Regions from separate parts of the Escherichia ruysiae genome, predicted to be linked through region 1. Evidence: predicted binding sites of a transcription regulator. Region 1 holds the regulator's gene; each other region holds the start of a gene.
The links. Region 1 encodes CRP, which controls carbon source genes, mostly activating them, when cyclic AMP is high. Its sites were predicted from a motif close to ATGTGANNNNNNTCACAT; they were not measured.

Region 1 (3,193 bases):
TGTAGTGCCTATCGTTAACCTGGAGTGGATTCAAAAACTCATCCGCGACACCAGCGAGCGCGGGCACTCGCGAGAAGCGGTGATGGACTCGGTAGTTCGCTCAATGGAAGACTATATCAACTACATCACACCGCAGTTTTCTCGCACCCACATTAACTTCCAGCGCGTCCCCACCGTTGACACCTCAAACCCCTTCGCCGCAAAAGGCATCCCATCGCTGGATGAAAGCTTTGTGGTAATCCATTTTCGAAATCTGGAAGGAATCGATTTCCCCTGGCTGTTGGCGATGCTGCAAGGCTCGTTCATTTCCCACATCAATACATTAGTGGTGCCGGGCGGCAAAATGGGTCTGGCAATGGAGTTAATTATGCTGCCGCTGGTGCAACGACTGATGGAAGGGAAGAAAATCGAGTAACTCTGCTATTAAGCCGGATAAAATACTCTCCGGCTTCACAACGGGATAGTTAAATCACGCGGCAACCACTTCATACGAGTGAGTAATATTTACCGCTTTTTCCAGCATCAACGCGACTGAGCAATACTTCTCGGCTGAGAGATCAACCGCACGCGCAACCGCTGCATCCTTCAGGTCGCGACCGGTGACGATAAAATGCAGATTAATGTGCGTAAACAGGCGTGGTGCCTCTTCGCGGCGTTCAGAGGTCAATTTTACTTCACAATCGACCACATCCTGACGCCCTTTTTGCAGGATAGAAACCACATCAATGGCGCTGCAACCACCCGCCGCCATCAACACCATTTCCATCGGACTTGGCGCTTTATCGCCTGAGTTGCCGTCCATTAAAATCTGGTGACCAGAGGCGGATTCGCCCAGAAAGGTTAACCCTTCGACCCACTTCACACGCGCTTGCATAATCGAAACTCCATTGCGTCAATTTTCCTGACAGAGTACGCGTACTGACCAAATCGCGCAACGGAAGGCGACCTGGGTCATGCTGAAGCGAGACACCAGGAGACACAACGCGAAAGCTATGCTAAAACAGTCAGGATGCTACAGTAATACATTGATGTACTGCATGTATGTAAAGGACGTCACATTACCGTGCAGTTCAGTTGATAGCCCCTTCCCAGGTAGCGGGAAGCACATTTCGGCAATCCAGAGACAGCGGCGTTTTCTGGCTCTGGAGAAAGCTTATAACAGAGGATAACCGCGCATGGTGCTTGGCAAACCGCAAACAGACCCGACTCTCGAATGGTTCTTGTCTCATTGCCACATTCATAAGTACCCATCCAAGAGCACGCTTATTCACCAGGGTGAAAAAGCGGAAACGCTGTACTACATCGTTAAAGGCTCTGTGGCAGTGCTGATCAAAGACGAGGAGGGTAAAGAAATGATCCTCTCTTATCTGAATCAGGGTGATTTCATTGGCGAACTGGGCCTGTTTGAAGAAGGCCAGGAACGTAGCGCATGGGTACGTGCGAAAACCGCCTGTGAAGTGGCTGAAATTTCCTACAAAAAATTCCGCCAATTAATTCAGGTAAACCCGGATATTCTGATGCGTCTCTCCGCACAGATGGCACGTCGCCTGCAAGTCACTTCAGAGAAAGTGGGCAACCTGGCATTCCTCGATGTAACAGGCCGCATTGCACAGACTCTGCTGAACCTGGCAAAACAACCGGATGCCATGACTCACCCGGACGGTATGCAAATCAAAATTACCCGTCAGGAAATCGGTCAGATTGTCGGCTGTTCTCGTGAAACCGTGGGGCGCATTCTGAAGATGCTGGAAGATCAGAACCTGATCTCCGCACACGGTAAAACCATCGTCGTTTACGGCACTCGTTAATCCCGTCGGAGTGGCGCGTTACTGAGTAGCGCGCCATTTTGTTTAACCCGATGTGGCGCAGACTGATTTACCATCCTGATATCAACTATGCACTACGACAAACGCTGGTGCTATGTTTGCCCGTGGCCGTTGGTCTATTGCTTGGCGAATTAAGGCTTGGGCTGCTCTTTTCCCTCGTCCCCGCCTGTTGCAATATTGCGGGGCTTGATACGCCCCATAAACGCTTTTTCAAACGTTTAATTATTGGTGCGTCGCTGTTTGCCACGTGCAGCTTGCTAACACAACTGCTGCTGGAAAAAGATATCCCCCTGCCATTTCTGCTGACAGGGTTAACGTTGATACTTGGCGTTACTGCCGAGTTAGGGCCATTACACGCAAAATTACTTCCCGCATCGCTGCTGGCAGCTATTTTTACCTTAAGTCTGGCGGGATACATGCCCGTCTGGGAACCGTTGCTCATCTATGCGTTGGGTACACTCTGGTATGGGCTGTTTAACTGGTTTTGGTTCTGGCTCTGGCGCGAACAACCGCTACGCGAGTCACTTAGCCTGCTGTACCGTGAACTGGCAGATTATTGCGAAGCCAAATACAGCCTGCTTACCCAGCACACCGATCCTGAGAAAGCGTTGCCACCGCTGCTGGAACGCCAGCAAAAAGCGGTCGATTTAATTACCCAGTGCTATCAGCAAATGCATATGCTTTCCGCGCAAAATAATACCGATTACAAGCGGATGCTGCGCATTTTCCAGGAGGCGCTGGATTTACAGGAACACATCTCGGTCAGTTTGCATCAGCCAGAAGAGGTGCAAAAGCTGGTCGAGCGTAGCCATGCGGAGGAGGTTATCCGCTGGAATGCGCAAACCGTCGCCACTCGCCTGCGCGTGCTGGCTGATGACATTCTTTACCATCGCCTGCCGACGCGTTTTACGATGGATAAGCAAATTGGCGCACTGGAAAAAATCGCCCGCCAGCATCCGGATAACCCTGTAGGGCAATTCTGCTACTGGCATTTCAGCCGCATCGCCCGCGTGCTGCGAACGCAAAAACCACTCTATACCCGTGACTTACTGGCCGATAAACAGCGCCGAATGCCGTTACTCCCGGCGCTGAAAAGCTATCTTTCCCTGAAATCGCCAGCACTGCGTAATGCAGGACGACTGAGTGTGATGTTAAGCGTTGCCAGCCTGATGGGCACCGCGCTGCATCTGCCGAAATCCTATTGGATACTAATGACGGTATTGCTGGTGACGCAAAATGGTTATGGCGCGACTCGTCTGCGAATTGTGAATCGTTCTGTCGGAACCGTGGTTGGATTAATTATTGCTGGTGTTGCACTGCACTTTAAAATCCCTGAAGGTTACACCCTGACGCTGATGCTTTTCACC
Region 2 (3,193 bases), 2.3 Mb from region 1:
TTCGGCATCGGCCACGTCATAGCCCAGTTCATCCAGCGTCTGCATGATGATACGGAATGTTTTGCCCTGGTCGTGGCTTTTCAGGTTTTTGACGTTTTCGAGCACAAAAATCGCCGGACGACGGGCATTGATGATACGCACTACATCAAAGAACAGCGTGCCCTGGGTATCGCAAGCGAAACCGTGCGCACGACCAAGTGAGTTCTTTTTCGATACGCCAGCCAGTGAAAACGGCTGGCAAGGAAAACCGGCCAATAAAACATCATGTTCAGGAATGTGCTGACGAATATGTTCTGCCGCCACTTCATCGCTCACACCCTCTTTATGGCTCAGAGTGATGTCGCGGATATCTTCATTAAAGTGATGCGTCGCCGGGTCGCAATAATGGTTAGCTTTGTAGGTGCGCACCGCATGTTTATTCCACTCGCTGGTAAATACACACTGACCGCCAATCGATTCAAAACCGCGACGGATGCCTCCAATACCGGCAAAGAGATCGATAAAGCGAAACGTATAATGCGGATGATGTGCTGGCGGTTTGGGTAACAACGTTTGCAAATGGGCGAACTCTTTTTCGCTTAAGCGGTGCCACACCGAGTCGTTAGCCAGCGCACGTTTTAAAATCGCCGGACTCCAGTGGTTTTCTCCCACGCTATTAAGTTGCGCTACCAGCGTTTTTACATCATAAATTTGCAGCAGTTTCTCCAGCATTGCCTGTGCGGCATTCCCGGTGCTGTATGAATCGGTTACTGATATATTTTCCTGCATAGATTTAACCGGCCATCTGAGATGGCCGACAGGTTAACATAATTACTTCTGTTTAGGGCTACGCGGTCAGTCAACCGGCGAAAACGCATCAATCACCGTATGATCCACACCTTCATTCTCGCCCGCCAGTTCGGCACTGAGCTTAGCCATAAACTCCACCAGAAAACGGGCGTTATGTTGTGCCAGCAGTTTACCTTTTGCCGTTTGCATAGTTTGCGGTAGCTTCAGCAACTTCGTCTGGAAATGATCCAGCGCGTAGCGTTTATCATCGAGTGGGCGACGTTGCGCGAACGGATCTTCACCGTCAAATAGCGCCATCCCCAATGAACCTGAAACTGCAAACACGCGCGCCAGACCTATCGCACCTAATGCTTCCAGCCTGTCTGCATCCTGCACGATTTTGGCTTCCACCGTTAAAGGCGTAATTTGCGCACTGAAACTGTGTGCCGCGATGGCATGGCAAATGGCGTCTATTTTCTCTGACGGAAAATCAGCAAATTCCGCACTTAAAATGCGACGCGTTTCTTCTGCCGCCAGTAAAGAGGAACGCTGCCGTTGCGGATGATTTTTCGCCAGACTCACGACATCATGAAAATAACAGGCGGTTAAAATGACCAGCATATCGACGTCTTCATCTGCCGCCAGTTTCTGCGCTGTCGCCCAGACGCGACGAAAATGACACAGGTCATGAGCCGAGTCCTGGTGTGTATGATGGTTTTTCAACCAACGTTCAAATTGTGCCTGCCAGTGTTGTAAGTTCATACGCGCTCCGCTGCCCAAGGGGCGCAACCTTAGCAGTTTTTACTCATAGCGTCTGCTTCGCGCAGGCCGTGGTCGGGTGTACCAGGCAATACCACCTAACAATGCCCCGACCATAGCCATAAATAAAAATCCCACTAACGCACCTAACCACTTTCCCGCAGTTGAACCTAAATCACTTTCAAATCCTGACACGGGGGCATCGGGGATCCGACTCATTACCCAGATGTAACGCGCCATCACCCAGACAAAATAGCCACACCATGTATAGAAAGCCCACAAAGCCAGTTTGCCGCCAGGGCTGCGAGAGAGTCTTTCTTCCATTGTTGTCGAACCATGCTCCATTTTGAGATAACCCGGAAAATTAAGACCTGATCCTATTATGTGATGAAAGTCACATTTTTCCACATCGGTTGAGCCAGTCAAGTCTCATTCATTTTTTGAACAAATAGATGATTTTTGTTCAATGGCAATAATTACTGGAAAAACAGCTATTAAAAATTTTATTTAACTTTGATCGTAGTTTTATTAATTCACTAATTCAATATATCAGCGAGGAATACAATTATACCTTTTTTGTTTTCTGTGTCATGATAACTCCGTTATTAGCCTTTTATCGTCTTGTTTATATTTTTGAGCCGGCATGATGCCGGCTTTTTTTATGTCATTTTATAATGTGCGCAAGATCACACACGATTTTTAGCGAAACAATCATTGACGCAATCCATTCTTATCAAAAACCAATAACTATTTGATATAAAACCATAAATGTCATGAATATTTATGGTTTTAACTCATAATCGTGAATTATATTAAATAGATTAGAAACATTTTGAAATCTTTTAAATACATTTGTTACATGTATTTCTTAAAATAAAATGAACTTCATAGAATAGTATCCAAATGTGCTTTTTTTGGATAACGGCACTTATTTTTATATTCATGAAGATTATAATCACAAGGGAATACATAATGAAAAGAAAAGTTCTGGCAATGCTGGTCCCGGCGTTATTAGTTGCTGGCGCAGCAAATGCGGCTGAAGTCTATAATAAAGATGGTAATAAACTGGATTTCTACGGAAAAGTAGCGGGTCTACACTATTTTTCTGACAACTCGGGCGCTGATGGCGACATGTCATATGCCCGTATCGGTTTCAAAGGCGAAACTCAGATCGCTGACCAGTTTACTGGTTACGGTCAGTGGGAATACAACCTGCAAGCAAATGGTACTGAAGGTGACGGTGATAACTCAGCAACCCGTCTGGCGTTCGCTGGTTTAGGTTTCGGTCAGAACGGTACTTTCGACTACGGTCGTAACTACGGTGTTGTGTATGATATCGAAGCGTGGACCGATATGCTGCCTGAATTTGGTGGCGATACTTATGCTGGCGCCGACAACTTCATGAACGGCCGTACCAATGGTGTAGCAACCTACCGTAACAATGGCTTCTTCGGTCAGGTTGATGGTCTGAACTTTGCTCTGCAATATCAGGGTAATAATGAAAGTGGTGGACCATTCGGTCAGGAAGGCTCCGGTAGTGGTGATGGACGTAGTCTTTCCAAAGAAAATGGTGATGGTTTCGGTATGTCTACTTCCTACGATTTCGACTTCGGTTTAAGTCTGGGGGCTGCATATTCAAACTCTGATCGTTCCGATCGTCAGGTTG
Region 3 (3,193 bases), 1.3 Mb from region 1:
CAAGATGCCGATTATCCGTTTGTGGACTGGAATTTCTCTGGCACCACTGAAGAAGAGTTCGCCACGCTGATGGCTATCTTCAACAAAGAGGATAAAGAAGTTTATATTGCCGATTACGAGCATCTGGGCGTTTATGCTTGCCGCATTATCGTACCTGGTATGTCCGATATTTATCCGGCAGAAGATCTGTGGCTGGCAAATAACAGTATGGGCAGCCATTTACGTGAAACGATTCTTTCGCTACCAGGCAGCGAGTGGGAAAAAGAAGATTACCTGAACCTCATCGAGCAACTGGATGAAGAAGGTTTTGATGACTTTACCCGCGTGCGTGAGCTGTTAGGTCTGGCGACCGGGTCAGATAACGGTTGGTATACCCTGCGTATCGGTGAATTAAAAGCAATGCTGGCACTGGCTGGCGGCGATCTGGAACAAGCTCTGGTCTGGACTGAATGGACGATGGAATTTAACTCATCGGTGTTCAGTCCGGAACGCGCCAACTATTATCGATGCCTGCAAACATTGTTATTGCTGGCGCAGGAAGAAGATCGCCAGCCGCTGCAATATCTGAATGCCTTCGTTCGTATGTACGGCGCAGACGCGGTAGAAGCAGCCAGTGCGGCAATGAGTGGCGAAGCGGCGTTTTATGGCCTGCAACCGGTAGATAGCGATCTGCACGCGTTTGCGGCGCATCAGTCGCTGTTAAAAGCCTACGAAAAGCTGCAGCGTGCCAAAGCGGCATTCTGGGCAAAATAAAATCAAATAGCCTACGCAATGTAGGCTTAATGATTCGGCTGAGTTATATTACGGGGCGTTTTTTTAATGCCCCGCTTTACATATATTTGCATTAATAAAATAATTGTAATTATAAAGTTAAATATCGGTAATTTGTATTTAGTAAATACGATCGATATTGTTACTTTATTTGTCTGATGCTCCCTTTTAATTAACTGTTTTAGCGGAGGATGTGGAAAAAATTCAACTCATTTGTTAATTTTTAAAATTTATTTTTATTTGGATAATCAAATATTTACTCCGTATTTGCATAAAAACCATGCGAGTTACGGGCCTATAAGCCAGGCGAGATATGATCTATATCAATTTCTCATCTATAATGCTTTGTTAGTATCTCGTCGCCGACTTAATAAAGAGAGAGTTAGTGTGAAAGCTGACAACCCTTTTGATCTTTTACTTCCTGCAGCAATGGCCAAAGTGGCCGAAGAGGCAGGTGTCTATAAAGCAACGAAACATCCGCTTAAGACTTTCTATCTGGCGATTACCGCCGGTGTTTTCATCTCAATCGCATTCGTCTTCTATATCACAGCAACTACTGGCACAGGCACAATGCCCTTTGGCATGGCTAAACTGGTTGGCGGCATTTGCTTCTCTCTGGGGCTGATTCTTTGTGTTGTCTGCGGAGCCGATCTCTTTACTTCTACAGTGTTGATTGTTGTTGCCAAGGCGAGTGGGCGCATCACCTGGGGTCAGTTAGCGAAAAACTGGCTGAACGTCTATTTTGGCAACCTGGTCGGCGCGTTGTTATTTGTGCTTTTAATGTGGCTTTCCGGCGAGTATATGACCGCAAATGGTCAATGGGGACTAAACGTCCTACAAACCGCCGACCACAAAGTACACCATACTTTTATTGAGGCTGTCTGCCTCGGTATCCTGGCTAACCTGATGGTATGCCTGGCAGTATGGATGAGCTATTCTGGCCGCAGCCTGATGGACAAAGCGTTTATCATGGTGCTGCCGGTCGCGATGTTTGTTGCCAGCGGTTTTGAGCACAGTATCGCAAACATGTTTATGATCCCGATGGGTATTGTAATCCGCGACTTCGCATCTCCGGAATTCTGGACCGCTGTCGGTTCTGCACCGGAAAATTTTTCTCACCTGACCGTGATGAACTTCATCACTGATAACCTGATTCCGGTTACGATCGGTAATATTATCGGCGGTGGTTTGTTGGTTGGGTTGACATACTGGGTCATTTACCTGCGTGAAAACGACAACCATTAATGGTTGTCGAAGTACGCAGTAAATAAAAAATCCACTTAAGAAGGTAGGTGTTACATGTCCGAGCTTAATGAAAAGTTAGCCACAGCCTGGGAAGGTTTTACCAAAGGTGACTGGCAGAATGAAGTAAACGTCCGTGACTTCATTCAGAAAAACTACACTCCGTACGAGGGTGACGAGTCCTTCCTGGCTGGCGCTACTGAAGCGACCACCACCCTGTGGGACAAAGTAATGGAAGGCGTTAAACTGGAAAACCGCACTCACGCGCCAGTTGACTTTGACACCGCTGTTGCTTCCACCATCACTTCTCACGACGCTGGCTACATCAACAAGCAGCTTGAGAAAATCGTTGGTCTGCAGACTGAAGCTCCGCTGAAACGTGCTCTTATCCCGTTCGGTGGTATCAAAATGATCGAAGGTTCCTGCAAAGCGTACAACCGCGAACTGGATCCGATGATCAAAAAAATCTTCACTGAATACCGTAAAACTCACAACCAGGGCGTGTTCGACGTTTACACTCCGGACATCCTGCGTTGCCGTAAATCCGGTGTTCTGACCGGCCTGCCAGATGCTTATGGCCGTGGTCGTATCATCGGTGACTACCGTCGCGTTGCGCTGTACGGTATCGACTACCTGATGAAAGACAAACTGGCACAGTTCACCTCTCTGCAGGCTGATCTGGAAAACGGCGTAAACCTGGAACAGACCATCCGTCTGCGCGAAGAAATCGCTGAACAGCACCGCGCTCTGGGTCAGATGAAAGAAATGGCTGCTAAATACGGCTACGACATCTCTGGTCCGGCTACCAACGCTCAGGAAGCTATCCAGTGGACTTACTTCGGCTACCTGGCTGCTGTTAAGTCTCAGAACGGTGCTGCAATGTCCTTCGGTCGTACTTCCACCTTCCTGGATGTGTACATCGAACGCGACCTGAAAGCTGGCAAGATCACCGAACAAGAAGCGCAGGAAATGGTTGACCACCTGGTCATGAAACTGCGTATGGTTCGCTTCCTGCGTACTCCGGAGTACGATGAACTGTTCTCTGGCGACCCGATCTGGGCAACCGAATCTATCGGTGGTATGGGCCTCGACGGTCGTACCCTGGTTACCAAAAACAGCTTCCGTTTCCTGAACACCCTGTACACCATGGGTCCGTCTCCGGAACCGAACATGACCATTC
Region 4 (3,193 bases), 390 kb from region 1:
AGGAACCACCAGTTCACCATTACGACGATCGAGCACAAAAATGTTGCCGGTTTTCGCCGGAGCGTAAATGACCGGAACCTTTTGACCGTTAACGGTGATATCCGCCAGCGTCGGCTGTGCCGGAAGATCCATATCCCACAGGTCATGGTGAACGGTCTGGTAACTCCACGCCAGTTTCCCGGTAGTGGCATTCAGCGCCAGAATCGAGCTGGCATAACGTTCCTGTTCCGGTGTGCGGTTACCGCCCCAGATATCCGGCGTGGTCACGCCCATCGGCAGATACACCAGATCCAGCTTCGCGTCATAGGCCGCAGGTGCCCACGAGTTTGGCGAGTTAAAGGTAAAGGTGTGTTCGTCAGACGGGATCGCGTTCGGATCTTTCGCGCCCGGATCAAAAGCCCACAGCAGCTCCCCGGTGTTGACATCAAAACCACGGATCACGCCAGATGTTTCACGGGTTGAGAAGTTATCGGTGACTGAACCAGCCATCACGATGGTTTTATCGGTGATAATCGGCGGCGAAGTCGGCTCATACAGACCCGGTTTGGTATCCGGCATATTGCTTTGCAGATTGAGCACGCCTTTATCGGCGAAGGTTTCACACAGCTTGCCGTTTTCAGCGTTAATCGCAATCAGGCGGCCATCATTCACCGGAAGAATGATACGACGCGGGCAATCCGCCATCACTTCCGGCGAAGCAGTTTCTGCTTTGGCTTCATGATAAGAGACGCCACGACAAGTTACGTGCTGGAAAGACTCGTTGGTTTTCAGCTCAGGATCGTAATGCCATTTCTCTTTGCCGCTGGCGGCATCAAGTGCAAACAGGCGCTGGTGAGCAGTACACAGGTAAAGCGTGTCGCCCACTTTTATTGGCGTCACTTCATTGGTGATTTCGCCCGGATCGTTCGGCTGTTTCACATCGCCCGTGCGAAATACCCAGGCTTCTTTCAGGTTGTGGACGTTATCGGCGTTAATTTGTTTCAGCGGCGAAAAGCGTTGGCCTTCCTGATTGCGACCATAGGCAGGCCAGTCCTGATCGGCAACGGGGGAGATGGCTTCTGCTGGCGTGGCATCGGCGCTTAAGGTGCCGTTGATTTCCTGCGGATCGTTAAATCCGGCCCAGGTGAGGATTCCGCCACTAATCAGCAGTGCGACCACCAGTGCGGCAACTGCGCCGCTGGCAGGAATGACCAGGCGACGCCAGACAAACGGCAGGATCAGCCAGATGCCGAAGAAGACCAGAATGTCGCTGCGCGGAGTCAGCGCCCAGAAGTCGAAACCGACTTCCCAGACGCCCCAAATCATAGTGCCGAGCAGCAGAGCCGCGTATAGCCAAAGCGCGGCGCGTTTACTGCGCCACAGCATCCAGGCGACGCCGAGCATCACAAGGCCTGCAATAGGGTAGTACCAGGAGCCGCCAATCGCGACCAGCCAGCCTCCGCCAATGAGAAGATACAGCCCGCAAAGAGCTGCAAAAAGGGCTGTTAGCGTGACGAGTAATCGTCGCGAGCCGGTATTGTTAATTGCCATAAAGAGACACCATTTCAATTCATTAATATTTTAGTAGCAATTAATTATAGGTTTTAACATGTGTGATCGTCATCACAATTTGAGCTTTATTAACAGATTCCGCCAATGAATAGTTTTACTGGTATACTGCGTGTCTTGCGCTTTGCTGCGGTGCCGAAGCTAGCCCGTGCGAAGTGATTTGTTTTTAAATCATATGGTTAGAGATATGAAACATACTGTAGAAGTAATGATCCCCGAAGCGGAGATTAAAGCGCGTATCGCCGAACTGGGTCGTCAGATTACTGAGCGTTACAAAGACAGCGGCAGCGATATGGTGCTGGTAGGCCTGCTGCGTGGCTCATTTATGTTTATGGCGGACCTGTGCCGTGAAGTTCAGGTATCTCATGAAGTCGACTTTATGACCGCCTCCAGCTACGGTAGCGGCATGTCCACCACCCGTGATGTGAAAATCCTCAAAGATCTGGATGAAGATATCCGTGGCAAGGACGTGCTGATTGTTGAAGATATCATCGACTCCGGTAATACACTGTCGAAAGTGCGTGAAATCTTAAGCCTGCGCGAACCGAAGTCGCTGGCGATTTGTACGCTGCTGGATAAACCGTCCCGCCGTGAAGTGAACGTGCCGGTAGAATTTATCGGTTTCTCGATCCCGGATGAGTTTGTGGTGGGTTACGGTATTGATTACGCACAGCGTTACCGCCATCTGCCGTATATCGGCAAAGTGATTCTGCTGGACGAGTAAGTGCGGATTTGCCGGATGTGTTGCATCCGGCATGGCGAATTTATTTGTGATTGATGTGCTTCAGCTTGAGGTTGGAAATCCCGTGACGGTAACGTTGCTCCAGGGTTTCGCGGTTAGTGGCTGTGACATCCAGGTCACGCAGTAAGCCGTCGTGAATGCCGTAAGCCCAGCCGTGAATGGTGACTTTCTGCCCGCGTTTCCACGCTGATTGCATAATGGTGGAGTGACCCAGGTTATATACCTGTTCCATTACGTTCAGTTCGCACAGGGTATCCAGACGACGCTCTGGCGGCATTTCGCCGAGCAATGAGCTATGTTTGAACCAGATATCGCGGATGTGCAGCAGCCAGTTGTTGATAAGCCCCAGTTCCGGGTTTTCAACAGCAGCTTGCACGCCGCCGCAACCATAGTGGCCACAGATAATAATATGTTCAACTTCGAGAACATCCACTGCATACTGAACCACGGAGAGGCAGTTTAGATCGGTGTGAATGACCAGGTTAGCAACATTACGGTGAACAAAGAGTTCGCCCGGCTCAAGACCGGTTAAACGTTCTGCAGGAACGCGACTGTCGGAACATCCAATCCATAGAAAGCGCGGTTTTTGCGCTTGTGCCAGTTTCTCAAAAAACCCGGGATCCTCTTCCACCAGCATTTTTGACCATAGTGCATTATTGCTGATGAGTGTATCTATGTCTTTCATGGAGGTTAACGACCTGTAACCAAATAATTACGTTTGGCTAATATAGGGCAACTCCGGGACGATTTAAACCACAGATAAAGTGTAAGAACGTAAGGTAAGTAAAAATTTATGACCATTGCACTGGAACTTCAACAGCTTAAAAAAACCTATCCAGGCGGCGTTCAGGCGCTTCGTGGAATAGATTTGCAGGTCGAGGCGGGTGATTTTTATGCGCTTCT

Region 2: drpB (cell division protein DrpB) is a predicted target of CRP. The motif match lies at 1,910-1,927, and genes of this name have one in related genera.
Region 3: focA (formate transporter FocA) is a predicted target of CRP. The motif match lies at 1,083-1,100, and genes of this name have one in related genera.
Region 4: hpt (hypoxanthine phosphoribosyltransferase) is a predicted target of CRP. The motif match lies at 1,591-1,608, and genes of this name have one in related genera.

Annotation. Positions count from the first base shown of each region.
Region 1 is NZ_JAVIWS010000001.1:3,050,659-3,053,851, reverse strand. It holds gene RGV86_RS14680 (phosphoribulokinase) at 1-415, shown strand, start outside; gene RGV86_RS14675 (OsmC family protein) at 470-874, opposite strand; gene crp (cAMP-activated global transcriptional regulator CRP) at 1,176-1,808, shown strand; gene RGV86_RS14665 (YccS/YhfK family putative transporter) at 1,859-3,193, shown strand, end outside.
Region 2 is NZ_JAVIWS010000001.1:765,288-768,480, forward strand. It holds gene dcm (DNA-cytosine methyltransferase) at 1-768, opposite strand, end outside; gene RGV86_RS03950 (phosphohydrolase) at 835-1,530, opposite strand; gene drpB (cell division protein DrpB) at 1,570-1,851, opposite strand; gene ompC (porin OmpC) at 2,500-3,193, shown strand, end outside.
Region 3 is NZ_JAVIWS010000001.1:4,312,180-4,315,372, reverse strand. It holds gene ycaO (30S ribosomal protein S12 methylthiotransferase accessory factor YcaO) at 1-753, shown strand, start outside; gene focA (formate transporter FocA) at 1,159-2,016, shown strand; gene pflB (formate C-acetyltransferase) at 2,071-3,193, shown strand, end outside.
Region 4 is NZ_JAVIWS010000001.1:3,443,084-3,446,276, forward strand. It holds gene gcd (quinoprotein glucose dehydrogenase) at 1-1,530, opposite strand, end outside; gene hpt (hypoxanthine phosphoribosyltransferase) at 1,736-2,272, shown strand; gene can (carbonate dehydratase) at 2,313-2,975, opposite strand; gene RGV86_RS16625 (ABC transporter ATP-binding protein) at 3,084-3,193, shown strand, end outside.